Regions from separate parts of the Pseudoalteromonas sp. J2K-J979 genome, predicted to be linked through region 4. Evidence: predicted binding sites of a transcription regulator. Region 4 holds the regulator's gene; each other region holds the start of a gene.
The links. The regulator LexA, encoded in region 4, represses DNA repair genes until DNA is damaged. The targets are predictions, from matches to a motif close to TACTGTATNNNNATACAGTA.
Positions count from the first base shown of each region.

Region 1: a site for LexA is predicted at 5,222-5,241, ahead of uvrD (DNA helicase II). Genes of this name have one in related genera too.
Region 2: a site for LexA is predicted at 2,456-2,475, ahead of ruvC (crossover junction endodeoxyribonuclease RuvC). Genes of this name have one in related genera too.
Region 3: a site for LexA is predicted at 2,290-2,309, ahead of AC3KVK_RS11225 (YebG family protein). Genes of this name have one in related genera too.

Region 1 covers NZ_CM200281.1:81,319-88,990, forward strand. The annotation lists gene AC3KVK_RS00380 (ABC transporter substrate-binding protein) at 1-923, opposite strand, end outside; gene AC3KVK_RS00385 (tRNA(Met) cytidine acetyltransferase TmcA) at 886-2,991, opposite strand; gene uvrD (DNA helicase II) at 2,992-5,157, opposite strand; gene AC3KVK_RS00395 (chemotaxis protein CheV) at 5,330-6,274, opposite strand; gene AC3KVK_RS00400 (HAD-IA family hydrolase) at 6,367-7,071, opposite strand; gene xerC (tyrosine recombinase XerC) at 7,096-7,672, opposite strand, start outside.
Region 2 covers NZ_CM200281.1:1,380,267-1,387,938, forward strand. The annotation lists gene AC3KVK_RS06440 (DUF72 domain-containing protein) at 1-388, opposite strand, end outside; gene aspS (aspartate--tRNA ligase) at 622-2,385, shown strand; gene ruvC (crossover junction endodeoxyribonuclease RuvC) at 2,521-3,042, shown strand; gene ruvA (Holliday junction branch migration protein RuvA) at 3,050-3,667, shown strand; gene ruvB (Holliday junction branch migration DNA helicase RuvB) at 3,686-4,690, shown strand; gene tolQ (protein TolQ) at 5,399-6,091, shown strand; gene tolR (protein TolR) at 6,091-6,516, shown strand; gene tolA (cell envelope integrity protein TolA) at 6,534-7,454, shown strand; gene tolB (Tol-Pal system beta propeller repeat protein TolB) at 7,463-7,672, shown strand, end outside.
Region 3 covers NZ_CM200281.1:2,417,980-2,425,651, reverse strand. The annotation lists gene AC3KVK_RS11235 (GAF domain-containing protein) at 1-640, shown strand, start outside; gene AC3KVK_RS11230 (amino acid aminotransferase) at 754-1,941, shown strand; gene AC3KVK_RS11225 (YebG family protein) at 1,971-2,273, opposite strand; gene AC3KVK_RS11220 (ComEA family DNA-binding protein) at 2,489-2,794, shown strand; gene AC3KVK_RS11215 (DUF6170 family protein) at 2,831-3,136, opposite strand; gene dsbB (disulfide bond formation protein DsbB) at 3,146-3,661, opposite strand; gene fadR (fatty acid metabolism transcriptional regulator FadR) at 4,113-4,826, shown strand; gene AC3KVK_RS11200 (peroxiredoxin C) at 5,179-5,784, shown strand; gene AC3KVK_RS11195 (TonB-dependent receptor plug domain-containing protein) at 5,876-7,672, opposite strand, start outside.
Region 4 covers NZ_CM200281.1:3,323,964-3,331,635, reverse strand. The annotation lists rRNA gene AC3KVK_RS15235 (23S ribosomal RNA) at 1-1,338, shown strand, start outside; rRNA gene rrf (5S ribosomal RNA) at 1,469-1,583, shown strand; gene lexA (transcriptional repressor LexA) at 1,735-2,352, shown strand; gene coxB (cytochrome c oxidase subunit II) at 2,601-3,728, shown strand; gene ctaD (cytochrome c oxidase subunit I) at 3,733-5,310, shown strand; gene AC3KVK_RS15210 (cytochrome c oxidase assembly protein) at 5,310-5,882, shown strand; gene AC3KVK_RS15205 (cytochrome c oxidase subunit 3) at 5,866-6,747, shown strand; gene AC3KVK_RS15200 (DUF2909 domain-containing protein) at 6,647-6,952, opposite strand; gene AC3KVK_RS15195 (SURF1 family protein) at 6,843-7,672, shown strand, end outside.

The DNA of each region.
Region 1 (7,672 bases), 380 kb from region 4:
AATCCTTCAAAGCTCACTTGATTAAATTCTGTTAGCCCGTTTTTTTTGGCTAGCTCCCTAAACTCTATGCATATTACTAAATCGCATGTTGATGGGTCAGGCACTACTTCAGAAACAACTATATCGCTCGGGTACTTGATTTGTTTGAATAGCTCTTTGCTAGAAACAAACGACACAGTGGCAAACGTTGGTTTAAATTGATGTTCAAAGCCCAAGTTGATTAGCTCACTGAGAGGTTTGTATGTGCCAACCAGGCTTACAGCTTCAAGATCATGTTGCGCTAAGGTGAGTAATGCTGCTTTGATATCTGAGGTGTTGCGCCTAAATCGGGTGGTGATCACTGGTTTTATTTGGTGTTCTTCTAGAGCTTTATAAAGCGCCTCTTCGAGAGCTAAACCAAACTCATCGGCTTGAATTAATAAGCCAATTTTAGTGTATTTTCGCGAGTTAACTAAGTAGTCTATTTGAGCGAGTGCTTCTTGCTGGTAACTCGCTCTTAAATTATAAATATTCGGGCGAGCTTGTGAACGTAAGAAGCCAGCACCAGTAAAAGGCATTAAATAAGGAACTTGACTGCTAGCTAATAAGGGAAGAATCGCATGTGAGGTTGGCGTTCCGACATAACCAAACAAGGCAAAGATTTCTTTTTTTAGCAATAATGAGCGTGTGTTTTCTACTGTTCTAATGGGTTCATAGCCGTCATCAAGGCTAATTACTTTAATTTCTCGACCAAACACACCACCTTGGCGATTGATTTCATCAAAATACAAATATGAGCCTTGTTTAATATGCTGCCCTAATTGCTTTGACGGACCTGATAAGGCATTAGACATACCTAAAGTGATCGAGTTGTGAGTGATACCAAACTCAGCCGCATATACAGGGCTAAGTAGGAATATGATTGTGATGAAACAGCGTATCAAATTGAGCCTCGACTAATGAAAACCACTCGTTTATCGCTTCTTTTATATTAAGCTGTAATGATTTTTTACCATTGATATTTAACTCTAAAGCGATAGTGTGTAATGCTTTCTTTTGTAATATTAGCTTAATTAGTATTGCTTGCGAGTTTTCAGAGCATTCATTGAGTAAATGATGAGTGTGCCAGAGTAAACGCCAACAACTTGCGAAACAATCAGCAAATAGTAGTGGTCCGTTTAAATATCGCTGTACAATAAGCGCATCCTCAACCTGTGCGAGGTCATACTTTGTATGAGTAAGTATTTGCAGCACTAATCGGGGGTCGATCTCGTGTAAGTGATGCATTAAGTTTAATGGTAAATCGCGATTAAACTGAATATTTTGTTGATTCAACAATGCATTGCTCTGTGAGAGGGTTTTGGCCATTAAGCATGCATGCTCTCCACTTATATGATCTTTACTAAAACCAATTTTGCATAAATTATAGCCTTGGCTTTGCCAAAAGTTAACTAAGTCGGCATGTCCGCCAAAGCTTGCACCTATCAGGCTGATTTTTTTTGCTAGCGAATCCTCAATGAACGAGAGCAGCTTGCGACCTATCTGTTGGCGTTGTAGCTGAGGTTGCACAGCAATACGAACAACTCGTGCCATGGGGTGCTGTAAATCACGGCTATCACCAGTCAATTGCGCAAGAGTCTGTGCCATCAAATGCCCTTTTGGTCTACGCGCGCCTTTGATAATTTGTTGGCTTAATGTATCACTCAGCAGGCCTTCTTGTTGTACTAAGGCGGTGGCTAACACTTGGTGATGAAGTGTTGCGATAAATATCTTAAGTCCTGATGCATCAAGTAAATGGCGCAAGTCATTGGCTGTCGTTTGGTAATGAGCCATGACGAGTAAAGCAAAAACTTGCTTGAGCAGGGCTTCATCTTGACTCAATTGTTTTTGGGAGACTAATGAAAACTGAGGCGTACCATTTACTTGAACCTCGGAAGGTTCAGCATTGAGGCATAACAACTGATTGATGTGTTGTTCAAGTGGATCTTGAGTAGCAAACCGAATGGGCTGGCTGAATGAGATAAAATGAGCCGCTGGAAAGTGTTGTGTTAAGTAGGGGCAAAAACGAAGCGTGAATCCTCGCCCTGATCCTTCATAACCATGTTCTGTGGTGGCAAAAATAACTCGATTAAATGTATGCAGTACTTTGATTAAAAAAGGCACAGGTAAAGACGCTGCTTCATCTATGAGTAAAATATCAATCTGGTTGTGATGTTCAAATAATTGATCTGGCGGAATAAATTGCAATGTCCTGGCAGAGGGAAGATCTTGCTTATCAAGAGATGACAATTGCTGTTTATAAAACTTAAATGTTGTTTCCACCGCGCGTTTCTGGGCGGCGCAAATGATAACGCGTTTCCCCTTACTTGTTAACGTAGCTGCGGTGATCCCCAAAGCCGCAGATTTCCCCCGGCCGCGATCGGCTCTTAATAATACCGGGCGATTGGCACGACCTAGGGCATATTTTTGTAGCGTGTATAGTGCTGATTGTTGTTCGCTAAGCGGATCTTCATCGGGGTGGGGAGAAATAGAAGGAATTCGCAGACCATTATACTGATCGTAAAACATGCACTGACAGCTGTTTAGTCGTTGGCTTAACCGAGTGTTAAAGTTGCTATTTGTATTAGTCTGTTCAGCAGATTGATATGAATAAAAATGTGGGTCGATAAAGGTCTTTAATTCAGCGTTGCGCGGAAGCAAAAGTATCAATAACCCACCCGCAGTGACAGTCCCTGATACAGCGGCGAGTAAATTTGGTTTCAGACCAGAAAAGCCATCGTAAATAACATGCTGATGCTCTTGTCCAAGCAATTGATGGGTATGCTCGGGCCAAATCGACTGCTGTAACAACGCATTATTACTCAGAACTAGCGGGAGACTTAAATAATCTTCACAAAACTGGAGAGCATGTTGGTAAACCCAATCTTGCTCACCTGTGATGACTAATAGTTGTCGATGGCGGTTATTCGCCAGCTGCGATAAGTAGTCTTTGATCTGAATACTAAGCGGCATTTACAAACTCTGCAGCCTAGCGTAAGCAGTGACCAGCCATTTAGTACCGACATCATCAAAGGCAACCTGAATGCGTGATTGCGCACCTGTACCTTCATAATTGAGGACAGTTCCTTCACCAAACTTAGTATGAAGCACACGCTGGCCTAAATTAAAGCCTGTATCTTCAAAAGCGGCATGACTCATGGCCGAACTAAAGCGATTGCTCGCTTGCGGGCGTGTTACTTGAGTTTTAATGCGGATTTCTTCAATGCACTGTTCTGGTATTTCGCGTAAAAAGCGTGATGGACTATGGTATTTCTCTTGGCCGTAGAGTCGTCGTGTTTCAGCATGGCTAATGTAGAGTTTTTCCATGGCCCGCGTCATGCCAACATAGCAAAGCCGGCGCTCTTCTTCGAGGCGACCCGATTCTTCGTTACTTTGTTGTGATGGGAACATTCCTTCTTCTACGCCAGCCATAAATACTAATGGAAATTCAAGTCCTTTGGCGGAGTGGAGCGTCATCATTTGCACGGCATCTTCGTGCTCTTCAGCTTGGCCCTCTCCCGATTCTAAGGCGGTATAAGATAAAAACCCTGTCAGAGGCGAGGCGAATTCTTCTTCGGCGGGGAGTTCAAATTGACCGCAAGCATTGATTAATTCTTCTAAGTTTTCAATCCGAGCGCGACCTTTTTCGCCTTTTTCGGCTTGATACATGGCCATTAAGCCTGAGGTATGAATGGTGTATTTCGCTTGTTCTTCAAGATTGAGTTCTTGAATGTTTTCTTCTATTTGCTCGATTAAATTAACAAAGGCAGTAATCGCCGATGCTGCACGGCCAGTTAAGTGTTTTTGCTCTATCAGGGTTTTCGCAGCGTACCACAGGGGGAGTGATTCATTACGTGCGCAGTCGCGAACTAAGCTTAGTGTACGATCACCAATACCTCGGGTTGGGGTGTTGATAATACGCTCAAAAGCAGCATCGTCTTGGCGATTTCCAATTAAGCGCAAGTAAGACAATGCATCTTTGATTTCTTGACGTTCGAAGAAGCGCATGCCGCCATAAATTCGATATTTTAAGCCTTCTTGTAATAAAGCCTCTTCTAAAATTCGAGATTGCGCATTATTACGATATAAAATGGCGCTGTCTTGTAAAGCATTGCCCGCATTGAGCCAAGAGCGGATCTTGCCGACAATAAAGCGCGCTTCATCTAACTCATTGTAAGCAGCATAAATAGAAATTGGCTCGCCTTCATTGCCATCCGTCCATAAGCTTTTGCCCATTCGTTCAGAGTTATTGGCGATAAGTGCATTGGCAGCTTTCAGTATGGTACTGGTTGAGCGGTAGTTCTGTTCAAGGCGAATCGTTTGCGCATTAAAGTCGCTTAAAAAGCGACGAATGTTCTCAATTTTTGCGCCGCGCCAACCGTAAATAGATTGATCGTCATCACCGACTATCATGACATTGCCACCTTGGCCTGCGAGCAGTTTCAGCCAAGCATATTGAATGGTGTTGGTATCTTGGAATTCGTCAACCAGCATATGCGGAAAGCGCTGTTGGTAGTGACGTAGTAACGTCGGTTGGGTGTTCAGTAGTTCGTAACAGCGTAATAATATTTCAGCAAAATCGACTAAACCTGCGCGGTCACACGCATCTTGATAAGCGGTATAAATATTTAAAAACATCTGCTCATTCATATCATACGCTTTGATATCTTTGGGGCGTAATCCTTCGTCTTTTTTTGCACTGATATACCAAGAAACTTGCTTGGGTGGCCATTTTTTATCGTCTATATTCATTGCTTTAAGTAAGCGCTTGATCATGCGTTGTTGATCATCAGAATCGAGAATTTGAAAGGCCTCTGGTAAGTTGGCTTCACGGTGATGCGCACGCAAAATACGATGTGACAAGCCATGAAAAGTGCCAATCCACATCCCGCCAGCAGAAGTGCTGATGGTCTCTTCGACGCGCGAGCGCATTTCTTTCGCTGCTTTATTGGTAAATGTGACGGCAAAGATGCTGTAGGGTGACGCATGTTCAACTTGCATCAACCAAGCGATACGATGGACGAGTACTCGGGTTTTGCCAGAGCCCGCACCTGCGAGAACCAGCATGTTTTGTAATGGCGCAGCAACAGCATCGCGCTGTTTATCATTTAAGCCATCGAGTAATTCAGAAACGTCCATCAGTATACCTTTTTCAATTCTTGTGTTGGCAGTATAACAGGAGTTTTTAATGGGCTAAATAAAATACTGTTTTTATGAACAGTTGTGTGAGGGAGGAGCAAAAAAGATTACCAGTGAAAGCCCTAATGAGCGAAGAAGTCCTGACAAGGTATCACTTAAGGAATGTCATTGATTACTCATTTAAAGTTTGTTTTAAGCGATTTTGAACGGTTTCAACTAGCCTATCGGGCTGAAATTTAGATAAAAAGGCATTACACCCCACTTTTTCGACCATGGCTTCGTTAAAACTGCCACTCAGAGAGGTATTGAGCACAACAAATAGATTTTTTAGTTTAGGGTGATTGCGGATTTCAAAAGTTAGGCGATAACCATCCATAACAGGCATCTCTGCATCCGTGATTACCATTAAAAACTCTTTCTCAACGTCTATGCCTTCATCAGCCCACGATTTCAACAAATCAAAAGCTTCTTGACCATTTTGAGTGGGGATAATTTCAATCCCTAATTGGGAGAGTGTGTCTTTGACTTGGCGTCTGGCTGTTGGAGAGTCGTCAGCGTGTAATACCTTTCGGCCCGCAAATTTATCAACAATATCGGGATCTAAGATCCCTTCAGAAATTTCGACTGTGTATTCGACTATTTCCGCTAACACTTTTTCTACATCGATAATAGAGACTAATTCTTGAGTACCGTTTCGCTCTAATTTGGTGAGGGCGGTTAGATAATGATTTTTACCGATACTGGATGGCGGCGGCATAATGTTTGACCAAGTCATATTAACAATTTGGTCGACTTTACCGACTAAAAACCCTTGCACGGTTCGGTTATATTCAGTGATGACTAAATTGCAGTCGTCGCCATGTTCAATCGGTGGCAGGTTTATCGCCTGGCGTAAATCAATCACTGGAATTGATTCATTACGAATATTCGCAACTCCAGAGATTTTAGGGTGAGCATTCGGCAACACGCTGAGTTTTGGTAATTTAACGACTTCTTTTACTTTAAATACGTTTAAAGCAAATAGGTTGCGACCATGGAGGTGAAACAGGAGCAACTCAAGACGGTTTTCACCGACTAGCTGGGTACGTTGATTAACGGAATCGAGAACACCTGCCATGTTATACCACACTACATAAAGTCATTATTCCTATAGTTTAATACGATTTACACATAAACCTAATTTATTCCCATAATTTTTGTTGTGCACGTTTAAACAATCATCTCTAAAGCTAAGACATCTGTAATTGAAATATGGGCTAGCCCTTTGTACTGGTATTGGATTGCTTGGTTATCTAACCAGACAGACATACAGCCCGCATTATTTGCACCTTGTACATCGGTATCAAGGCTATCACCGACATGTAAAATACTGTTTAGTGGTACGTTAAAATGCTGGGCAGCTTGCTGAAATAAATCAGAGGCGGGTTTCGCTTTACCATCGCGACCGGCCATTAAGACTAAATCAAATATCCCCTTTAGGTTAAAAAGCTCAACATCAACATTACCATTCGTGATGGCAATTACTTTATAGTGTTTTTTTAGTCGGGTGAGCAAAGATAACACGGTTTCATCGACGACAATTTGACTACGCGCATTGGCAAATGCTTGGTAGGCTTGTGTTGCGTGATGCTCTGTGTCTTGAAATGTGTATCCTATTTTTTGCAAAGCAAACCTAAGGGTTTGTTGGCGCCATGAGGTCACATTATCCACAATATCTGGTTGATGTTCAGCAACGATATCGCGGCATTTCGCCCAAAAATTTGCTGGTTGCTGTTGCCATAATGTCAATTCATTAAGGTAATCGAGCTGCGCTTGGACGGCGGCTTTGATTATTGGGTGATTGTTATAAAGGGTATCGTCTAAATCAAAGCTGATTACTTTAACTGGGTTAATTTTCTTATAAATTTGCACAATACATAACCTTATATGAAAGCTAGATTAAGAACGATTTTTTTTAGCTCGAGGGTGGGTATTGTCGTACACCTTGGCTAAATGTTGAAAATCTAAATGGGTATAGACTTGGGTCGCTGAGAGGCTACTGTGCCCGAGTAACTCTTGCACTGCACGCAAATCGCCACTTGATTCTAACATGTGGGATGCAAATGAGTGGCGCAATTTATGTGGGTGAATACGACTGCTGATCCCTTGATTCGCACCCCACTGATTCATTCTAGTGCGAACTTGGCGTGTAGAAATGCGTAACTTCTTTTTACTTAAGAACAGAGCTTGCTCATCGGGCATCGCAAATTCCCCACGACATTGTAGCCATTGCTGCAAGGCCTCGATAGCTTGACGACCTATCGGTAAAATGCGTTCTTTATTACCTTTACCTAAAACACGGATTTCAGCAAGAGCTAAGTCTACATCCTGTAAGTTTGCGTTCACCAACTCGCTAACTCGCAATCCTGAAGAGTACATTAATTCCATCATTGCTTTGTCACGAAAGCCTAAGCTATCTTCTGGAGTCATTTCGAGGAGTTGATGCATTTGATCCACATCGAGATTTTTAGGAAGC
Region 2 (7,672 bases), 1.7 Mb from region 4:
CAGGTACTTGCTTCAAAAAATTTTCGAGTAAAGGTAAATGATATGGAGCGAATTGACTGGGCAACTGCAACATCACACTGCCTATTTGCGAAAATAAAGGGCTGAATAAATGACACCATTTCGCAAACTCTGCATCAATATGCTGTAAGGCTGCATCATGAGATATTCGTTTCGGTACTTTAAAGGTAAAACGAAAATCAGGACCGACGGCTTTGAGCCAGCGCTGTAATGTTTCTGGGGTGGGGTCGGCATAAAAGCTTGTATTCCCTTCGACAGAATTAAATATTTGACTGTATTGGTGCAGCATGTCGGCATTTTTACAATCTGCACTAAAAAATCGCCCGCGCCAATGCGAAGAGCCCCATTGTGGGCAACCTAAATAAAGCATAACAATTTAATCACCGAATAAATAAAGGAAAATAATAACAAAGCTGTTACAGCAAGGCGAAGTATATGCATATCTCGATATGAAAAATTCACCGTGTTTAAAAATAATTGCTTAGATTGTGCATCCCGTGATGACATTAACTGTGATTTTTATATAATTGGCGATTAATTTGTTAAATGAATCGAGTTACCTCGCCAAAAACTGTGGCTTGAGGTGACATACACAGGATAAATATGCGCTCTATATATTGCGGACAGCTAAATAATACACATGTAGAACAAACGGTTGAGCTTTGTGGTTGGATCAACAAACGCCGCGATTTAGGTGGCCTTATTTTTATCGATTTACGTGACCGTGAAGGGTTAGTCCAAGTGGTATTTGACCCAGAAGTTGCGGGCTTAATGGATATTGCCAATCAATTACGTAATGAATTTTGTGTCAAAGTAACGGGTATTGTTCGCGCTCGTCCACAAAGCCAAATTAATAGCGATATGGCAACGGGTGAAGTCGAAATCTTAGGGCAAGGCCTTGAAATTATTAATCGCTCTGAGCCGTTACCACTTGATTTTAATCAGCAAAATTCAGAAGAAATGCGCTTAAAATATCGTTATTTAGACCTACGCCGTTTAGAAATGAGTGATCGCATTAAGCTTCGCGCTAGAGCTAGCAGTTTTGTACGTCGCTTCTTAGATGAACAAGGCTTTTTAGACATTGAAACACCAGTGTTAACTAAAGCTACGCCAGAAGGTGCACGTGATTATTTAGTGCCTAGTCGTGTTCATAAAGGCAGTTTCTACGCGTTACCGCAATCACCACAATTATTTAAGCAATTGTTGATGATGTCAGGGTTTGATCGCTATTACCAAATCGTTAAATGTTTCCGTGATGAAGATTTACGTGCTGATCGCCAACCTGAATTTACGCAAATAGATATTGAAACCTCATTCATGACATCTGATCAAGTGCGTGAGGTGACAGAAAGGCTCGTTCGTGAAATGTGGCAATCATTACTTGAAGTAGACCTAGGGGCGTTTCCAGTGATGCCTTATGCTGAAGCGATGACTCGTTTTGGTTCAGACAAACCCGATTTACGTAATCCGCTTGAATTGATAGACGTTGCTGATTTAATGAAAGACGTTGAATTTAAAGTCTTTTCAGGTCCTGCCAATGACGAAAAAGGCCGTGTCGCTGTATTAACAGTACCTGGTGGTGCGGCGCTTTCACGTAAACAACTTGATGATTATACCAAGTTTATCGGTATCTATGGCGCTAAAGGCTTAGCATGGATGAAAGTCAACGATCCGGCACAAGGTGCTGAAGGTGTACAATCACCCGTTGCTAAATTTCTACCACCTGAAATTGTCGAGCAACTTTTAGCACGTACGCAAGCAAACGCGGGTGACATCATTCTATTCGGCGCAGATAAGAAAAATGTTGTGAACGAAGCAATGGGGGCATTGCGCTTGAAAATTGGCTTAGATCTTGAGCTCACTGACTTAAATGCTTGGGCGCCACTTTGGGTTGTTGATTTCCCAATGTTTGAAGAAGATGACGAAGGCACATTACATGCTGTACACCATCCGTTTACTGCACCAAAAGGCATTTCTGCGGCTGAATTAGAAGCAGCCCCAGCTGGTGCGATTTCAGATGCATACGATATGGTATTAAATGGCTATGAAGTCGGTGGTGGCTCAGTTCGTATTTATAATGGCGATATGCAAGAAGCGGCATTTCGGATTCTAGGTATTGATGCAAAAGAACAACAAGATAAATTTGGCTTTTTACTTGATGCTCTAAAATATGGCACACCGCCACATGCAGGGTTAGCATTTGGCCTAGATCGCCTCGTGATGCTGTTGTGTGGCACTGAAAACATTCGCGACGTTATTGCATTCCCTAAAACGACTCAAGCCAGTTGTTTATTAACCAATGCACCAAGCAAAGCGAACCCTGATTCGTTGACTGAACTTGCTATTGCAGTAAAAGAAAAAGAGTAACTGTTTCTTTTTAGAATTAAGCGGCCATTGGCCGCTTTTTTATTGCAAAAAAGCTAATTCAAATAAAGTGCACTGGTAATTTATACAGTTGTAAGGCATTATGGCGACATAAGCTACAACGTTATGGAGTGCTGTTTGGCCATTATTTTAGGGATCGATCCCGGCTCACGTTTAACGGGCTATGGTTTAGTTGAATTTCAAGGTGCAAAATATTCCTATATTGCCAGTGGCTGTATTCGTTTAGGTGAAAAACTACTAGCGGAGCGACTCAAGACGATCTATTTGGGCGTGAGTCAAATAATTGAGCAATACCAGCCTGATACATTCGCTATAGAACAAGTGTTCATGGCTCATAACCCTGATTCGGCATTAAAGTTAGGTCAGGCTCGTGGTGCTGCAATTGTCGCGGCAACAATGAGTGACTTGATGGTAAGCGAATATTCTGCGCGCCAAGTAAAACAAGCTGTGGTGGGCAATGGTGGCGCAGATAAAAAGCAAGTGCAGCACATGGTCAAAACCTTGCTTGCTTTGCCAAGTATGCCGCAAGCCGATGCCGCCGATGCGTTGGCTATTGCTATGTGTCATGGCCACTCTGAACAAAATTTAATAAAACTTGCCGGAAAAGCGAAAAAAACAGTACGCGGCAGATTAAGGTAATACAATAATGATTGGACGATTAAGCGGGCTATTAATTGAAAAGCAGCCGCCACAAATTCTACTTGATGTAAACGGTGTTGGTTATGAAATTAGTTTACCAATGACGTGTTTTTATCACTTGCCTAAAGAAGGTGAACAAGCAACTTTATATACTCACTTTGTGGTTCGTGAAGATGCGCAGTTATTGTATGGATTTAACCATAAAACTGAACGTGCTTTATTTCGTGAATTATTAAAAGCCAATGGCGTAGGGCCTAAATTAGGCTTAGCGATTTTATCGGGGATGTCTGCAGAGCAATTTGTGCAATGTGTACTCAATGAAGATGCCACGACTTTAGTAAAGCTACCTGGTGTCGGTAAAAAAACGGCCGAACGTTTGGTACTTGAAATGAAAGATCGTCTGAAAGATTGGGGCATGGATTTGTTCAGTGATTCAAGTAAAGAATTGGTACTTGAAATGCAATCAACCCCATCAAGTCAAGATAATGCACAAGATGATGCCATTGCGGCACTGGTTGCCTTAGGGTATAAACAAGCTCAAGCAGAAAAGACCGTTAAAGCATTGCGCGCCCCGGGCAAAACCTCTGAGGTCTTGATCCGCGAAGCATTGAAATCGATGCTGTAAATTGAACAAGAGAATCCCATGATAGAAGCAGATCGTTTAATTGCGCCAAGTGAATTAGCCAATGAAGATATTATTGATCGGGCAATTCGCCCTAAAATGCTGGCTGACTACACAGGCCAACCCCATGTTAAAGGGCAAATGGAGATTTTTATTCAAGCCGCAAACTCGCGGGAAGAAGCACTTGATCATCTTTTAATCTTTGGGCCTCCAGGGCTTGGGAAGACGACCTTAGCTAACATAGTCGCAAACGAGTTAGGGGTGAGCATTAAAACCACCTCAGGACCTGTACTTGAAAAAGCTGGGGATTTAGCCGCGATGCTAACTAATTTAGAGCCACACGATGTATTGTTCATTGATGAGATCCATCGGTTGAGTCCCCATATTGAAGAAATATTGTATCCGGCCATGGAAGATTATCAACTCGATATCATGATTGGTGAAGGCCCAGCAGCACGCTCAATTAAACTCGATTTACCACCATTTACCTTAATTGGTGCGACAACACGTGCAGGCTCGTTAACGTCGCCCCTCAGAGATCGTTTTGGGATTGTCCAGCGTTTGGAGTTTTATTCAGTTGCTGACTTATCAAGTATTGTGAAACGCTCGGCACAATATTTAAATTTGCATTTGGATGAACAAGGAGCCATTGAGATAGCAATGCGCTCACGGGGGACGCCGAGAATTGCAAACCGATTACTACGACGTGTTCGTGATTATGCGCAAGTAAAAGCCGATGGTGATGTCAATCAAGAGATCGCTAGTTTAGCCCTTGATATGGTCGATGTAGACAAACATGGTTTTGACTTTATGGATCGTAAATATCTCTTAGCGATTATTGAAAAGTTTATGGGGGGCCCTGTTGGGCTCGATAATATCGCTGCGGCCATAGGTGAAGAACGAGAAACAATTGAAGATGTGCTTGAACCTTACTTAATCCAACAAGGTTTTATTCAACGTACACCGCGTGGACGCATCGTTTCTGATCGTGCTTACGCTCATTTTGGATTAGCAAAAGCAGATTAGTGTTAGCTAAAATGTGGAAGAGCCGTGTTAACGGCTTTTTTTATGCCAAACTACAGACAAAAAAAAGCCCGCATATTGATGCGGGCAAAACAACAAGTTGAAGGAAGTATCCAGGGAACATTAAATGTCTGACGTTTAATGTCGAGTAAAATGAAAAATCAGAATCACTTTACTAGTAACTGTTTAAGAACAAGTGTGTTCGTTCAGTACAGAGTGAATAATACAGCTGAGAAGGGCGCTTATCAAACTAGAAAAATTTAATTTTGACATTAGTTTTTTTAATGGGTGAGGTATTTTATTTGCTGGATTTCTGATTAACTTTTCAGCACCTATATTAAATACCACTGATTTTTAATGAAAAAGTATAGTGTTTAATCCTTTTTATAAATTAGATTTAGTATTGTGACTATGAGTGATGTTTGTAGTTTTGCTCACTTATGCATTTAAAATGCATAAAACACGAGTTTTATGTTGTTTTTCTCAATATTTATTACAATCTAAATCGATTACAAAAAAGTCAGTGATTTTTAAGTTAAAAAACAGTCATTCGTCTTGTAAGCCATTGTCAGCAACTCATTCGCTAGTTACACTAGAGCGCACAAAAAAGGCTGGCGAGTTAAATTCATCCCTTGTTGAACTATATCGCAATCATTATAACTAAGTAGCCAATTATCATATAAAAACTACAGCGAACTGGAGAAGAAAGTAGTGGGATCAGAAATGTCATTTATCGATTTAATTTTAAAGGCCAGTTTTTTAGTTCAATTAGTGATGTTGATGCTAGTGGCGATGTCAGTGATTTCTTGGACCATGATTTTTCAGCGTCATAAAGCCTTAAAGCAAGCCCAAGTCCAAGCAAAAAAATTCGAAGATAAATTTTGGTCGGGCACTGATTTAAGCAAAATTTATACTGAATTGTCTGCTCGTACGCAAACACCTGATGGACTCGAGTCTTTATTTTGCTCAGGCTTTAAAGAATTTGCCCGTCTATCTAAAAGTAATCTCACGGCTGCGGGCACAATTATGGATGGCACCCACCGAGCGATGCGAGTGGCTTTATCACGCGAGATAGAAAAATTAGAGTCGAGTCTGTCTTTTTTAGCCACTGTTGGCTCTATTAGCCCATATATTGGCTTATTCGGAACCGTTTGGGGGATCATGAATGCTTTTATTGCTCTGGGCCAAGTCAAGCAAGCAACATTACAAATGGTCGCCCCAGGTATTGCAGAAGCGTTGATTGCAACTGCTATTGGTTTATTTGCTGCAATCCCGGCCGTTATTGCCTACAACCGTTTTGCACATAAAGTAGAAAAACTTGAATCAAGCTATGGAAACTTTATGGAAGAGTTTTCAAATATCTTACACCGTCAAGCGGTTGCGCAAAATGAGGCGAAAGCGTAATGTACCAGCGTAAAAAACGCCGCCCTGTGTCGGAAATTAATGTTGTGCCATACATCGATGTGATGTTAGTGCTGTTGATTATCTTTATGGCGACAGCCCCTTTGATTACTCACGGTGTAAAAGTCGAACTGCCCCAAATGGATCAGTCTGAGTTGGTTGAAAGTGATGGTTCGCCACCGATTGTGGTGTCAATCAATGCACAAGGCCAATATTTTGCCAGTATTGGGATTGACCCTGAAGCCCCTATGGATGCGATTGATATTGCTGCTCAAGTGAAACTAGCACTAGATAAAGATCCAAAAACTCCCGTGATGCTTAAAGGTGATGGACGAGTGTCGTATCAAGAAGTCTTGTTATTAATGGACTTCTTGAAAAAAGCAGGGGTACCATCTGTGGGTTTAATGACAGAATCTTTTGGGGAGTAGTTGTGGTTTTTAAAGAGATACTTCCATCGTTAGCGAAATCGTCCGCGCTGCATGTAGCGATTATTGTGATTCTGGTTGTAAGTGCGGGCTTTCCTACACCTGAACCCCGAGTTTTAGAAGTACAATTGAATTCGCCTGCAACGCCCGACAATAAACAGGCCGTTGAAGCTATTTCTGTGGATCAAAAAGCGGTGGCCAAGCGTATTGAAGAGTTAAAAAACAAGGATGCAGAACAAAAGCGTTTAGAGCAAAAGCGTATTAGCGATCTTGAAAAACGTGCAAATGACGCGAAAAAACAGCGCGAAGCTGAAGCGAGTCGAATTAAAAAGCTTGAGCAACAACGCAAACAAAAAGAGATCGAAAAACAAAAGGCTGATAAAGCGGCCGCGGATGCAAAAAAGAAACAAGAATCAGAGCAACGTAAAGCAAAGGCTGCCGAAGAGGCAAAGAAAAAATCCGAACAAGCAGCTAAAGATGCCCTCGCGGAACGAAAGAAACAAGAAGAAGCGTTGAAAAAAGCTGAAGCAGAGCGTGTAGCGAAAGAGCAAGCTGCTAAAGCTGAAGCAGAGCGTAAACGTCTTCAAGCACAGCAAGAGCAAATGATGCAAGAGCAATTAGCACAAGAGCAAGCTGCGCGTAATCGGGCTCGTCGCCAACAAGTATTGACTGAAGTTGAAAAATACCAAGCAATGATTCAAGCACGTATTCAACAAAACTTACTCCAAGACGAGAAAATGAAAGGTAAACAGTGTAAGGTCAACATCCGTCTTGCTTCATCTGGATTTGTTACGAAAGTAGAGTCGCTTGGTGGAGATAAACTGGTATGCGAAGCGGTAATTCGCGCCATTCGTATGGCTGATACGTTACCCGTCTCTAAAGATAAAGATGTATTTGAGCAGCTAAAGAATATTAATTTAACATTTAAACCTGAGCTATAAGAGGTCGTATGTTTAACCGTTTAAAAAATGTCACATTCATTGCTTTATTTTTTTCAAGTTTGCAGGTCTTTGCCGCACTTGAAATATTCATTACTGAAGGTGTTAACTCAGCAAGGCCGATCGGTGTTGTGCCTTTTAAATATATTGGCGCAGGTGAAATGCCGAGCCGTATCTCAGACGTTGTTGCAGCAGATTTGCGTCGTAGTGGGAAGTTTAAT
Region 3 (7,672 bases), 910 kb from region 4:
GCTTGAATGCCCGGTTTCATTAATCGAAAGCAAAATCGAGCTTATTCAAACATATCTGAGTGAACATGCACAAGATACTCAAGCCCCACTTAGTTTTTACGTTCCTGAATTGGGAGAAGGTGGGAGTTGTAGTCTATTCGGGCACTTACAAGCTGAGCCGTTTGAGTTGAGTTCAATAGTCAATATTGCAGATAGTCTGAATCTTAAACGCCTTAATAGTTTGCAAACAATCGTAGATTGCGTTGTGAAGGAGTCGCAGGTTGATTGGTTTGGAATTTATCAAAAAGTTACGCATGATGAACAAGAGCAGTTAGTCAAGCTAGCTTATTTTGGCGCAGAAAGTCGAGCTTGTTTTCCTTTGAATTCAGTATTTGCCGCTTTGAGCAATAACGTCAAAGTAGGGCTGTCGAAACAAGCCCGCGTAATCAACGATATTCCTGCCTATCTATCTGAGGGGGGGGAGTATTATACATGTGATCCTAAAGTACTGGCTGAGTCTTGTTTACCAATACTCAATGAAGATAATCAATTACTAGGGATTATTGATGCCGAAGCATTCAAATTACACTTTTTTGATGATGAGCAGCGTGCATTGTTAATTGCTGCATGTCTTATTATCCCAAAATATCTACTTAATTAGCAGTAAAGTGATTGAAAGTAGTAGAGAATAAATATCCATTTAAAGCTAGCTTACAAAAGATGAGTTTATGTTAAGCTAGTATTTTATTAACCCCGAGTAAAGAGATACCAGCAATGTTTTCGATTTTGAAACCGTTACCAACCGATCCTATTTTAGGTTTAATGGCCGCTTATCGCCAAGATACAAATCCAAACAAAATTGATTTGGGTGTAGGCGTGTATAAAGATGAACTAGGGAATACACCTGTTCTAAAAGCTGTGAAAAAAGCAGAAGCATTTCGTTTAGAAAATGAAACGTCGAAGTCATATATCGGCTTAGCGGGTGATCTTGGTTTTTGTAGTAAAATTGAACAGCAACTTTTAGGCGAGCATCGTGCATTACTAGCGAATCGTGTAAGAACAGCGCAAGCACCTGGTGGCACGGGGGCATTACGTGTTGCAGCAGAATTTATTGTTCGTTGTAATCCAAAAGCGACAGTGTGGGTTACCACTCCTACTTGGGCCAATCATATTAGCTTATTTGAAGCTGCAGGTTTAACAGTCAAAGAGTATCCTTATTACGATTATGAGAATAAAGGGTTATTGTTTGATGAAATGGTTGAAACCTTAAAGCAAATCCCTAAGGGTGATGTCGTTTTATTACATGCTTGCTGCCATAACCCAAGTGGAATGGACTTAAATCAGGCGCAGTGGGAAATTGTTGCTGATATTGCTGCAGAAGTAGGCTTTACACCTTTGGTTGATATTGCATACCAAGGATTTGGCACAGGTCTTGATGATGACGCTGCTGGCCTTCGATTATTAGCTGATAAAGTTGATGAGTTGATTATTTGTTCATCTTGTTCGAAAAACTTTGGCTTATACAGAGAGCGTATTGGTGCCTGTTCAATTATTTCACAAACTCCGGCTATTGCAGATATTGCTAATTCTGTTTTGTTGAGCGTTGTACGCAGTATTTATTCGATGCCACCTGCACATGGCGCAGCGATAGTTGATACTATTTTAGGTAGTACAGAATTAACCTCACTTTGGCATGAAGAGTTAGCCGAAATGCGTGATCGTATAAATGGTCTACGTAACTTAATTGTTGATTCTTTAAATAAACAGACAGATCAAGATTTTTCATTTATCAAACACCAGCATGGTATGTTTTCTTTCTTAGGTATTAATAAAGAACAAATTGACCGTTTACAAAAGGAGTTTGGTATTTATATTGTGGGTTCAAGCCGAGTCAATGTGGCAGGAATAAGCCAAACAAATATCGATTACTTCTCGAAGGCTGTAGCCGAAGTTTTAAAATGAGTGTGATTGTAAAAGCGGGGTAACCCGCTTTATCCTGCTTGTTTTATCTCTGCAATTTTCCCTGAAGACTCACTTTTGCCTTTAGTCGTTTTAGTTGCAGTTTTGCTAATACCTTTTAGGGCATTAATAATATTATCTTTATCTTTGGCCATTTCGAGTGCAAGAGACTCCACTTGTTGTTCACTTAAGGGGACATCGATTGTTGAAAGAATTGATTCTAAAGACTCTGCAATATCAAGCATTTTGTCATAAGCATCAGCATCTTTTTTACTTGTAAAAGTCATCCGCTCTACTCCATTTCTTTCTACAACATATTTGACAACAACGGCCATGATTCTCTCCTAAGAGTACTGTTTTTTTATACAGTAACTTTATTGGTGTTTTTTTTCAAGTGTAAAATTTTAACAGCTTCATTTAATTGTACACTTGCGTGAGCAATTTCTCCATATCACTTCCTTTTGACAAATTTATGACCATGTTCTTTAGTTAATATGTTAGCTAAATGAGCTGACAGTCAGTCCATGGTGGACATCAAGGAGGAAATACAATGAAGTTAATGACATCTTTATTCTTAGTTATATTTACATTCGCAATGTTGAGCCCTGTCGTGATTGCAGGTGAGGAAATTGTGATTAATCCTGATACGGCAATCAGCCAAGAAGGTTTAATTAATGTAAATAAAGCCAGCGCGAAGGAACTTGAAGTGTTACCTGGAGTTGGTAAATCTAAAGCTGCAGCTATTATTGCTTATCGCGATCAATTTGGTGAATTTACATCTCTTACAGAGTTGAAAAATGTGAAAGGGATTGGTGATAAAGCGATTGCAAAATTAGAAGGGAAAGTGAAGTTTTAATGGATAAAAGGGCTGTCTCCAGCCCTTTTCTTAAATTTATTGAGTCAGTTTGAAATACTCATCTTTTGCACCCTCGAGGGTGTGTCTAATAAAATAAAAGGTTATAGGATTGGTCACGATTGGGTAGCTAATCACTAAAATAAACAAATAAAGTAATAGCCACCAACTCTCTATATTTGCTAACAATAAAAACAAAGGTGTTAGAAATAGTAATTTAATAATATTTAACACCGTCTTTTGAGGTGTGGTTAAATTTCCTTGCGCGAGTTTGATAATTTCAGCGCGTTCTGTATATCTCAACCCTTTGAGTTCAGGAATATTCCGAGATGTGAAAAAAATCATTTCTTCTCCTTAAACTGATTTTTTAATAAAAAATCGAGTCATTAGCACCAAAACAAACGCGCTACTATAAAGGCCAAAAATTATTTGCATCCATCCAGGCATACTCATCCCTAAAAAAGACCAGCTAATTTCACCGCAGTCACCTGTCGCTTCAAAAAAGCTTGGTATCCATTGATGTAGAGGCATAAAGCTTGGGAAGTTAGGCACTATCTCGCAGCTAAAAGCAAACGGGTTAGTATTTTCTTGCATGGCGATATGCTCATTGGCAATACTCCATCCCCAAAAAGCTGAAATAGCCCAGCACAGGTACCCAAACACGCGCAGCAAGAGATTATGAGGGTTAATTGCTGTTATCGCGCAGAACACTAACCCTAGCACTGCGGTGCGTTGGTAAATACACATGATACAGGGAGCTAGATTCAAGAAATACTGGAAAAATAATGCTGATATTTCGAGTATAAAAGCGGTCGCGGCCAGTGACAACCATGCAGCCCGAGAAGTTGGAAGAGATGCAATAAAATTCATTTATAACCTGTTTGTAGAAAGAGTTTTTAAGGGTGGGGCAAACCCATCCGATGTCTATTAATTTAATCTGCTGATTAAACCATACTTATAACAGATAGTGGAAGTGTGTTTCAGATAAGATGTGTAAAAGCCACGACGTAAACTAAAGAGTTAAAAGAACCAACATGTATGAAAGGGCTACAATTCAACATAAATTGAAGGAATATTGAGACCTTATAATGAAAAAAGTAGCTGTGTTTAATCACTGATTTTATGTGAGCAGATAAAATCTGCTAGCAAGTGCGAGTGAAGTCAATTAAAACTATGTGCTTAAACAAAAGTGAACACTTATCTACTTTTATTAAAAGATTCAGAGTCACGATATCTTGATACATTTTCTTGTTAGTTACGCCTCATCTGGTACAATCAGTCTTTGATGAAGTAGCATATAATTATTAAAAGTGGGATGTTGATGAGAATTTTCAAAGCGAAAAGCCCTGCCGGATTTGCTGAAGAATACATAGTTGAATCAATTTGGAATGGTGAGTTTCCTCCTGGTTCTATTTTGCCAGCAGAGAGGGAGCTTTCAGAATTAATCGGCGTCACACGTACCACTTTAAGAGAAGTTTTACAGCGTCTAGCGAGGGATGGCTGGTTAACAATTCAGCATGGTAAGCCAACACGAGTCAATGACTTCTGGGAAACCTCTGGCCTTAATATTCTCGAAACATTAGCTCGACTAGATGAAGATAAAATGCCAGACCTGATTGATCAGCTTTTGTCTGCACGAACAAACATAAGTGCTATTTATACTCGTGCAGCGATTAAAAACAATCCTGAAAAAGTCATTGAAATCCTAAAGCGTAGTGAAGAGATTGAAGATACACCACAAGCACTAGCAGAGTACGACTACCGTATGCATCACGAGTTGGCATCAGCGTGTGGTAACCCGATTTATGTGTTAACACTGAATGGCTTTCGCGGATTGTATTCTAAAATTGCGCAGCATTACTTTTCAGACGTTCGCACTCGTGACTTAGCACGCCAATTTTATAAAGATCTTATGGCATTAGCTGAGCAAAATAAATTTGATGAAGCGATTTTCTTAATGCGTAAATATGGTTTGAATTCGGGCCAAATTTGGCACGAGTTACGCAATTCAATCCCTGAAAATATCATGGACTAACGAATTAACGCTTCATTATAAAGCCCTGCATTGCAGGGTTTTTTCGTTTATACACGGAGTTATCTTTTTTCCTTCTATTTTTTCAATCATACCCATCGTAAAATCCGATTGTCTTTTAAGTAACTAGCTCAGTAGGATACTGCCTCAGTTGTGTGCTTGGTTATTCGTTTGATATAAAATGAATTAAACGGCATCAAACCACTGAATGGTTGGTATTGTTTGGTCTAAAAACTTATTAACTGGTTTTAATTTTAAAATCGGGGTTGGGTTTTGTTTTTTTGCCACAATAATAATGACAGCAACAAGAGCTTAGCTCTTAATCGATAATCATTTCAATTTATTGGAGAATACAATGGGTGTATTAGTTGGCCGTCAGGCTCCTGATTTTACAGCTGCAGCAGTACTAGGTAATGGCGAAATCGTTGATAGCTATAACCTTCACGAAACAATTAAAGGTAAAAAAGCAGTTATTTTCTTTTACCCGCTAGATTTCACTTTTGTTTGTCCATCTGAACTAATTGCTTTTGACAAGCGTTTTGAAGAATTCCAAAAACGTGGTGTTGAAGTTATTGGTGTTTCTATCGATTCACAATTCTCTCATAATGCATGGCGTAACACGCCTGTTAACGAAGGTGGTATTGGTCCAGTTAAATATGCACTTGTTGCTGACGTTAAACACGAAATCTGTCAAGCATATGACGTGGAGCATCCAGAAGCAGGCGTTGCATTCCGTGGTTCTTTCCTAATCGATGAAGCAGGTAACGTGCGTCATCAAGTAGTTAACGACTTACCTCTTGGTCGTAACATCGACGAAATGCTACGTATGGTTGATGCACTAGCATTCCATAGTGAGCACGGTGAAGTTTGTCCTGCTGGTTGGACTGAAGGTAAAAAAGGTATGGACGCAAGCCCTGCAGGTGTTGCGGCTTACCTATCTCAAAATGAAGGCGAGCTATAATTATTTAGCATTTGTTTTCGTTAAGATATAAAAAAACCGCTGTTAAGCGGTTTTTTTATATCAGCCATACCAGTATGGCTTGCTATTGATATTAAAACTTATAGCTTGCTTGCAAATAAGCAAAACGACCTTGGCCACTATGAACATTCACCGCAAAGCCCATAAAATCATGGTATGCAAAAGGAGGTTCTTCATTGAGTAAATTGGTCACACCGACAGTAAAGACTGTATTTTCGATACCGTGATAATTAAATGATGTGTCAACGGTCATCATTGAATCAACGTCACTCATTCCCTCTTTTTGAACGGCTGCTTGTTGTTCAAATGAATCAATAAAGTTAATCCCTAGGTATGCACTCATATCATTTTGAGACCAGTCAACACCTGCGGTCCAACGATATTGTGGCTGTTCAAAATCACCTTCAGCGATGTTGGTACGTTTACCACCTTGCCCATCAGGACGCTCATCTTTAAAGTCGAGAACGTAGTTTAAAATATACGAGAATTTAAAATCGCCCATTTCCGTTGGTAAGCGGTATTTCAAATCAAGGTCAAGACCAGTCGTCGATAAATCACCAATGTTTTGGAAACGGTCAAAAATCTGTACTATTTCACCAGGATCACCGGCAATTCCGGTCGGAATACGCTGTACTACAGTGGAATCAAGCCCTTTAGTATTGAGTAGGTGCTGGGTGTCAGAATCAATAATGTTTTCGATATCATAGCTGTAGTAATCAACTGAGAAGTCTAAGTTTTCGGTTACATTATAAATAAGGCCAAGATTATAGCTTTGTGACTCTTCAGGTCCTAAATCAGGGTTACCCTCAAAAATAGCCGTGTATTCTTGCGGTTCACATGCCTTACCTATGTTGCCAATCGCATCACAACGAAGTTTATCAACTAAATTTGGCGATTCATCCGTACGACCGAGCCCTAATTGTGCTAATGAAGGTGCGCGGAATGCGGTACCCCAAGAGCCACGAAGTGATACATCTTCTGTCGCACTCCATAAGAAAGAAACTTTTGGATCAGTTGTTGTACCAAAGTCACTATAATCTTCATGTCGAATTGCAAATTGCATTTCGAAATTATCCATAATTGGAACGGCAAGCTCAGCAAACACAGCTGTGTTGTCACGTTCGCCATTTGCTTGCGTGGCTTCCGTACCAAATACTTCTCCTCGTAAGAACTGGTCATCAGGATTATCACTGATGGTCTCTTTTCTGTGTTCTACACCCACAGCAACCATGACTTCACCTGTGGATATTTCCATTAGCGGGCCTGAAATTTTTGCATCCCAAATTCTATTGGTTGACTTACCAACGCGAGTTGTCGTTGTTTCAATAAAATCAAGAGCTTGCTGTGAGTTTTTTGAAGGCTCAAACGGGTCCCATGAACCATTATCAATGGCTTCTTGAACACGGCGTGAGTTAGGGAAACCATCAACACCACGCTCAACAGATTTACTTTTTATGTAACTGTAAGCAGCCTCCCAGTTCCAGTCACCGATTTCACCTTTAAGGCCTAATACAGTGCGCAGGTAATCAGAATCGACTTCTTTTTTACGGTTACCAATATCAACCATACGACGTCTCATAGTTAGATCTTGGCCAAAGAATTCATGGTCAGGCATGTTGGCAAAAGGGTGGTTAACATTATCGCCATCCATAAATAATTCATTAAAGCTTGGGCTACCGGCACCTTTGATGGTGACTTTTGAATTTTGGCCATTTAATTCTGCAAACGCACGGAATGAGTCGTTTATTTCATACTTGCCCAGATAGTTAAAACTAAAGCGTTCTGTGGAAGGAACCATCGTCATATGTGGCGCATAATCGTAGCGACAAAGCGTACCGACGATATCTTCCGCAGGACAGACATCGTCACC
Region 4 (7,672 bases):
CAGGAAAATCCTCTAAGCTTCAGTTCATGCTGAATCGTACCCCAAACCGACACAGGTGGTCAGGTAGAGAATACTAAGGCGCTTGAGAGAACTCGGGTGAAGGAACTAGGCAAAATAGTACCGTAACTTCGGGAGAAGGTACGCTGCTGACGGTGATAGGACTTGCTCCTTAAGCTGTTGGCAGTCACAGTAACCAGGTGGCTGGGACTGTTTATTAAAAACACAGCACTGTGCAAAATCGAAAGATGACGTATACGGTGTGACACCTGCCCGGTGCCGGAAGGTTAATTGATGGGGTTATCTTCGGAGAAGCTCTTGATCGAAGCCCCGGTAAACGGCGGCCGTAACTATAACGGTCCTAAGGTAGCGAAATTCCTTGTCGGGTAAGTTCCGACCTGCACGAATGGTGTAACCATGGCCACGCTGTCTCCACCCGAGACTCAGTGAAATTGAAATCGCAGTGAAGATGCTGTGTACCCGCGGCTAGACGGAAAGACCCCGTGAACCTTTACTACAGCTTGGCACTGAACATTGAACCTACATGTGTAGGATAGGTGGGAGACTTTGAAGCAGCGACGCTAGTTGTTGTGGAGTCGTCCTTGAAATACCACCCTTGTAGTTTTGATGTTCTAACGTAGGCCCCTAATCGGGGTTGCGGACAGTGCCTGGTGGGTAGTTTGACTGGGGCGGTCTCCTCCCAAAGAGTAACGGAGGAGCACGAAGGTTTGCTAAGTACGGTCGGACATCGTACGGTTAGTGTAATGGTAGAAGCAAGCTTAACTGCGAGACGGACAAGTCGAGCAGGTACGAAAGTAGGTCATAGTGATCCGGTGGTTCTGAATGGAAGGGCCATCGCTCAACGGATAAAAGGTACTCCGGGGATAACAGGCTGATACCGCCCAAGAGTTCATATCGACGGCGGTGTTTGGCACCTCGATGTCGGCTCATCACATCCTGGGGCTGAAGTCGGTCCCAAGGGTATGGCTGTTCGCCATTTAAAGTGGTACGCGAGCTGGGTTTAGAACGTCGTGAGACAGTTCGGTCCCTATCTGCCGTGGGCGTTTGAGAATTGAGAGGGGCTGCTCCTAGTACGAGAGGACCGGAGTGGACGAACCGCTGGTGTTCGGGTTGTCATGCCAATGGCACTGCCCGGTAGCTACGTTCGGAATCGATAAGCGCTGAAAGCATCTAAGCGCGAAGCGAGCCTCGAGATGAGTTCTCACTTGGAGTTTAACTCCACTAAAGGGCCGTTGGAGACTACAACGTTGATAGGTAGGATGTGGAAGCGCTGCGAGGCGTTAAGCTAACCTATACTAATTACCCGTGAGGCTTAACCATACAACGCCAAAGTGGTTTGTATGAAGCACTGATAAATAAGCAAGAAGTTAGATAGACTGAAGTAGACAATTTTAAAATCAGCCTTCCGAATTTAGTTTTACGGCGAAAGCGGTAAAGCGGCAAAATTTTGCTTGGTGACAATAGCGTTTTGGACCCACCTGACTCCATTCCGAACTCAGTAGTGAAACGAAACAGCGCCGATGGTAGTGTGGGATTACCCATGTGAGAGTAGGACATCGCCAGGCTCCTATTAAGAAAAGCCCGACTCAATGAGTCGGGCTTTTTGCTGTCTGAGTTTTTATTTTAACTATCTGTTTGAGAAAGTCGATAATATATTGCGCTTTCATTTACCCTGTATATAATTACAGTTATCTTTACTGTATGGAAATCCAGTGTATGCGTCCACTTACAAAACGTCAGGCTCAAATACTAGAGCTAATAAAGGTATTTATTAAAGATACAGGCATGCCTCCTACACGCGCTGAAATAGCTAATACGCTAGGCTTTAAAAGTGCAAATGCAGCAGAGGAACACCTCAAAGCCCTTGCAAAAAAAGGCTTTATCGAAATGGTGCCTGGTGCAAGTCGAGGTTTAAGGTTGGTCGAAGATGATGAGCCTGAACAACTTGGTTTACCACTAATTGGTAAAGTTGCTGCTGGTGAACCTATTTTGGCTCAAGAACATGTAGAAAGTCATTACCAAGTTGATCCGATGTTATTTAAACCAGCCGCAGACTTCTTGTTAAGAGTCGATGGGATGAGCATGAAAGATATTGGTATTATGGATGGTGATTTGTTAGCCGTTCATCGATGTGCTGTTGCACTAAATGGCCAAGTTGTTGTTGCTCGTGTCGGCGAGGATGTGACGGTCAAGCGTTTTGAGCAAAAGGGCAAAAAAGTTTACCTTCATGCTGAAAACGAAGAGTTCAATCCGATAATTGTTGATTTGTCTGAAGAAGCTCTTGATATTGAAGGGCTTGCGGTTGGCGTTATTCGTAATGCTGATTGGATGTAAAAAAGATGTTAATGTTATTTTTGTTTCGATTTATATTTAACAATCTGATTTAATTGTATTTATTTTAGTGCGCTTGTCGCACTTTATTTTTTATTGCTATATTTCTCACCCCCTTTCTTGCTTAACACTCCATCCTTGACTAGTTTTCAACTACAGCTGATTGAAAAATCATCTATTGGATTCTAGTTAATAATAATAATGAAGAAATAATTTGGCGTGCTTAAATTTCTTCACTAAAGGAGTGTGTTATGGGTAAGGTCTTTATGTCCTTGCTCGTTATGTTTGTTACATCGTCTAATGTTTTTGCACAAAGCAAATACAATATGACTACAGGTGTAACTGACATCAGCGAGAATGTTTATAACCTACATATGACAATTTTTATAATTTGTTGTGTGATAGGAGTTATTGTCTTCTCTATTATGTTTTGGGCCTTATTCAATCATCGTAAGTCTAAAGGTGTGACTGCTTCACAGTTTCATGAAAGCACCAAAGTTGAAATATTATGGACCGCCATTCCATTTTTGATTCTAATCTTAATGGCTATTCCTGCGACGAAAACCCTTATTGCGATGGAAGATACATCTAAGGCTGACATTACCATCAAGATAACGGGGTCACAGTGGAAATGGCACTATGAGTATATCGAACATGACTTAAGTTTTTACTCCATTTTATCTACACCACAAGACCAAATTAATAACCATATAACTAAAACTGAAAATTATTTACTTGAAGTCGATAAACCACTGGTTATCCCAACTAATCGCAAAGTTCGTTTTTTGATGACTTCTGATGATGTTATCCACTCATGGTGGGTCCCTGATTTTGCTGTTAAAAAAGATGCGAATCCAGGTTTTATAAATGAAGCATGGACTAGAGTAAACGAGCCTGGAATATACAGAGGTCAATGTGCTGAACTTTGTGGGAAAGATCATGGCTTTATGCCAGTGGTGGTCGAAGCCGTCGAGCCAGATGCTTTTGACTCTTGGCTTAACAATGCGAAAAAAGAAAATGCGCAAGCAGCTCAAGCTGATCTGAAGCTATTAGACCAGACATTATCAGAAGAGGAGTTAATGACATTGGGCGAGCAAGTTTATATCGCAAGTTGTGCAGCATGTCATCAGGTTACCGGTTTAGGTCTAGGTGGCGTATTCCCTGCGCTCAAGGATAGTCCTATAGCAAAGGGCGATATCATTGATCATATCGACATAGTTTTGCATGGTAAACCAGGTACGGCTATGCAAGCCTACGTAAAACAACTTTCTTTAAAACAGCTTGCAGCCGTTATTACCTATGAGCGAAATGCCTGGGGAAATAATACTGGGGATCTTGTTCAGCCAAGTGACGTAAAGAATAGAATGAAGGAAGAATAATAATATGACCGCGCTTACTCATGAACATTCGGATTCTCACGCTACCCCAAGTGGAATAAAGCGTTGGCTATTTACAACAAACCACAAAGATATTGGCTCATTGTACCTTATCTTTTCTTTGGTTATGTTTTTAGTCGGCGGTGCGATGGCTATGGTTATCCGAGCTGAACTATTTCAGCCTGGATTACAGTTGGTTGAACCTGATTTTTTTAACCAAATGACAACAGTACATGGACTCATTATGGTTTTTGGCGCTGTGATGCCTGCTTTTACGGGGTTGGCAAATTGGATGATCCCAATGATGATTGGCGCACCAGATATGGCGCTTCCTAGAATGAATAACTGGAGTTTCTGGATACTCCCTTTTGCATTTTCTATTTTACTCATGTCACTTTTTATGGAAGGTGGTGGACCTAATTTCGGTTGGACCTTTTACGCACCTCTATCTACAACGTATAGCAATGATAGTACAGCATTTTTTGTGTTTGCTGTTCACATTATGGGGATTAGTTCTATCATGGGGGCGATTAATGTCATTGTGACGATTGTAAATTTGCGCGCTCCAGGCATGACGTGGATGAAATTACCATTGTTTGTGTGGACTTGGTTGATCACTGCTTTTTTATTAATTGCTGTGATGCCTGTTTTAGCAGGAGCAGTAACAATGGTTCTCACGGATAAATATTTTGGGACTAGCTTCTTTAATGCTATGGGTGGCGGCGACCCAGTCATGTTTCAACATATCTTTTGGTTTTTCGGTCATCCAGAAGTGTATATTATGATTTTGCCCGCTTTTGGTATTATCTCTTCCATTGTTCCTACTTTTTCTCGTAAACCTTTGTTTGGCTACGCTTCAATGGTCTATGCAACTGCCTCAATTGCGTTTTTATCTTTCATTGTATGGGCTCACCATATGTTTACCACGGGGATGCCTTTAGCTGGAGAGCTATTTTTTATGTATAGCACGATGCTGATATCGGTACCTACAGGTGTTAAGGTCTTTAACTGGGTCGCCACTATGTGGCGTGGTTCAATTAGTTTCGAAATCCCGATGTTGTTTAGTATCGCTTTTATTGTGCTATTCACAATAGGAGGGTTTTCAGGTTTGATGCTGGCAATCACCCCTGCAGATTTTCAATATCATGATACTTATTTTGTTGTTGCGCATTTCCATTACGTTCTCGTAACTGGTGCTGTTTTTTCTATCATGGCAGCTGCGTATTATTGGCTGCCAAAATGGACAGGCAACATGTATCACCAAGGGTGGGCACAAGCGCATTTTTGGCTCTCACTTATAAGTGTTAATGTACTTTTCTTTCCTATGCACTTTGTTGGTCTAGCTGGTATGCCAAGACGTATTCCTGATTACGCTCTTCAATTTGCTGATTTTAATGCAATCATCAGTATTGGTGGTTTTGCTTTTGGTCTATCGCAGCTACTGTTTGTATGGGTTGTGATTAAGTGTATTAAAGGGGGAGAAAAAGCGACTGCGAGAGTATGGGAGGGTGCGCATGGACTCGAATGGGAAGTGCCTTCACCAGCTCCGTATCATACGTTTGATAAACCTCCGGTTATAAAATAATGGCTTCTTTACATAATAAATTGTTATTTAAGCTGCTGATTACATGTGCGGGAATGTTTGCGTTTGCATTTGCTCTCGTCCCTCTATATGACGTGTTTTGTGACATTACTGGATTGAATGGCAAACCGTCTTTAGAAGAGGCAGAGCAAAGCGCGGAGATTGATAATAAACGGTTAGTTGATGTGGGCTTTATTACTCATATTCAGGGTTCTGCTCCATTTAAAGTATCAGCTGAAACTCAGCGAATTACAGTCCAACCAGGAGCGATGCATAAGGTTGTATTTAAGGCTAAAAATATTAGTGATACAGATCGTGTTTTACAGGCGGTTCCATCAGTCTCCCCAGGCTTAGCAGCTAAATACCTCCATAAAATTGAGTGTTTTTGTTTTAATCAACAGCCCTTATCAGCAGGTGAAATGGCGGAGCTTCCACTTATGTTTTATGTTGATACAGCGTTACCACACAAGTTTGAAGAAATAACTTTATCCTATACTGTTTTTGATATCAGCGAGCAAATTCAGCAAGCAGTAACTGCCTCAACTAAGGAGACTGTGAATGAAACCAGAATATGAAACATATTACGTCCCATCACAAAGCCATTGGCCGATAGTCGGTGCAGTTGGGATGTTTTTTATCGCGCTTGGTGCAGCGAGTACGGTCATCAATTCGACAAAAGAAGAAGCGTCAGGGTTAACTCAGTATCTGCTATATGTAGGTATAGCGACCATCATTTACATGCTATACGGTTGGTTTAAAAATGTGATTGATGAGTCTGCTTCTGGGCTTTATTCGAAACAGATGGATCGCTCTTTCCGACAAGGTATGAGTTGGTTTATTTTTTCTGAGGTGATGTTTTTTGCTGCATTTTTTGGGGCTTTATTTTACGCCCGAGTATTGTCAGTCCCTTGGTTGGGTGGGGCCAGTAATAATGCAATGACCCATGAACTACTTTGGCCGACTTTTGAGGCTGTTTGGCCTTTAGTGACAACGCCAGCAGGCGAGACAACTCAGGCAATGCCATGGACAGGTTTACCATTGATAAATACCATTATCTTACTAACTTCATCAATAACGATTCATTTTGCTCATCAAGCTTTAGAAAAAGACAATCGCACTCAATTAAAACTTTTTTTAGCTCTAACGGTTGTATTAGGTGTGATTTTTTTAGGCTTACAAATAGAAGAATATGTTCATGCATATCAAGACTTAGGGCTGACTCTTGATGCGGGTATTTATGGAAATACCTTCTTTTTATTGACAGGCTTTCATGGCTTGCATGTAACTCTAGGTACGCTCATTTTATTTATTGTGTTATTACGTATTTATAAGGGGCACTTCACTTGCGAGAACCATTTTGCTTTCCAAGCTGCGGCTTGGTATTGGCATTTTGTGGACGTAGTGTGGTTATGTCTGTTTGTGTTTGTTTATGTTTTATAAATGGATTTTGATTAGGGCTTATCCAACCCAAAGATATCGCGGCTAAAATACCGACTAAAATTAAAACAGATGTAAATACACGCCGACCTAGGTATTTGGACATTGAAGGTGCTTTTGGATCGGCGCGTATCATTATTAGCAGTGCTTTAAAAAGACTAAATAGAATAAACAATAATAACAAAATAATAATTAGCTTGATTACCATGGGCTTTCCAAAGGTGTTTATGGATATAAGATTGCTTCATCAGTCATTTCACTTCTCATTTATAGCACTATTAATCACTTTATTAATAGCCTTATCTTGTGGTGGACTTGCTAGGTGGCAATATTATCGCGCATCCGAAAAGCAACTGACATTGAATTACCTAGCAGATAAGGCAAGTTTAGGGGAGTTGAAGTGGGAAGCTATTCAGTTGATGCCTGCAGATTGGAATAAAACAGGGCTCATTGTTCATCTGAAGGGCTCTTTAACTCAGAATAAATATTGGTTGTTAGATAATCGGGTACTCAATGGTCAGGTGGGATATGACGTTTTGGCTATGATAGAAATAGCGAATGAACCTAAAAAACTGCTAGTAAATTTGGGGTGGATCCCTACTGATTTTAATCGAAATTCCTTACCGTCTGTAGAGCTTCCCGATACAGATATCAGCATCAGAGTTCAAATTAAACAAGGAGATCTCGCTGGTTTTTATCTGGCGCATGAGCAAGAAATATCACTGTATTGGCCAAAAAGAATTCAATATATTGATCTTGATAAACTGGCAAAACAATCGAGCGAACTCTTATTACCATTTATGGCATACGCTGAAGAGTCAATTCTTAACATTAAGCCACATTATAAGCCTGTAGTGATGACTCCACAAAAGCATAAAGCTTATGCATTGCAATGGGGTTTAATTGGTATAGCGGCAATAATAGTTTT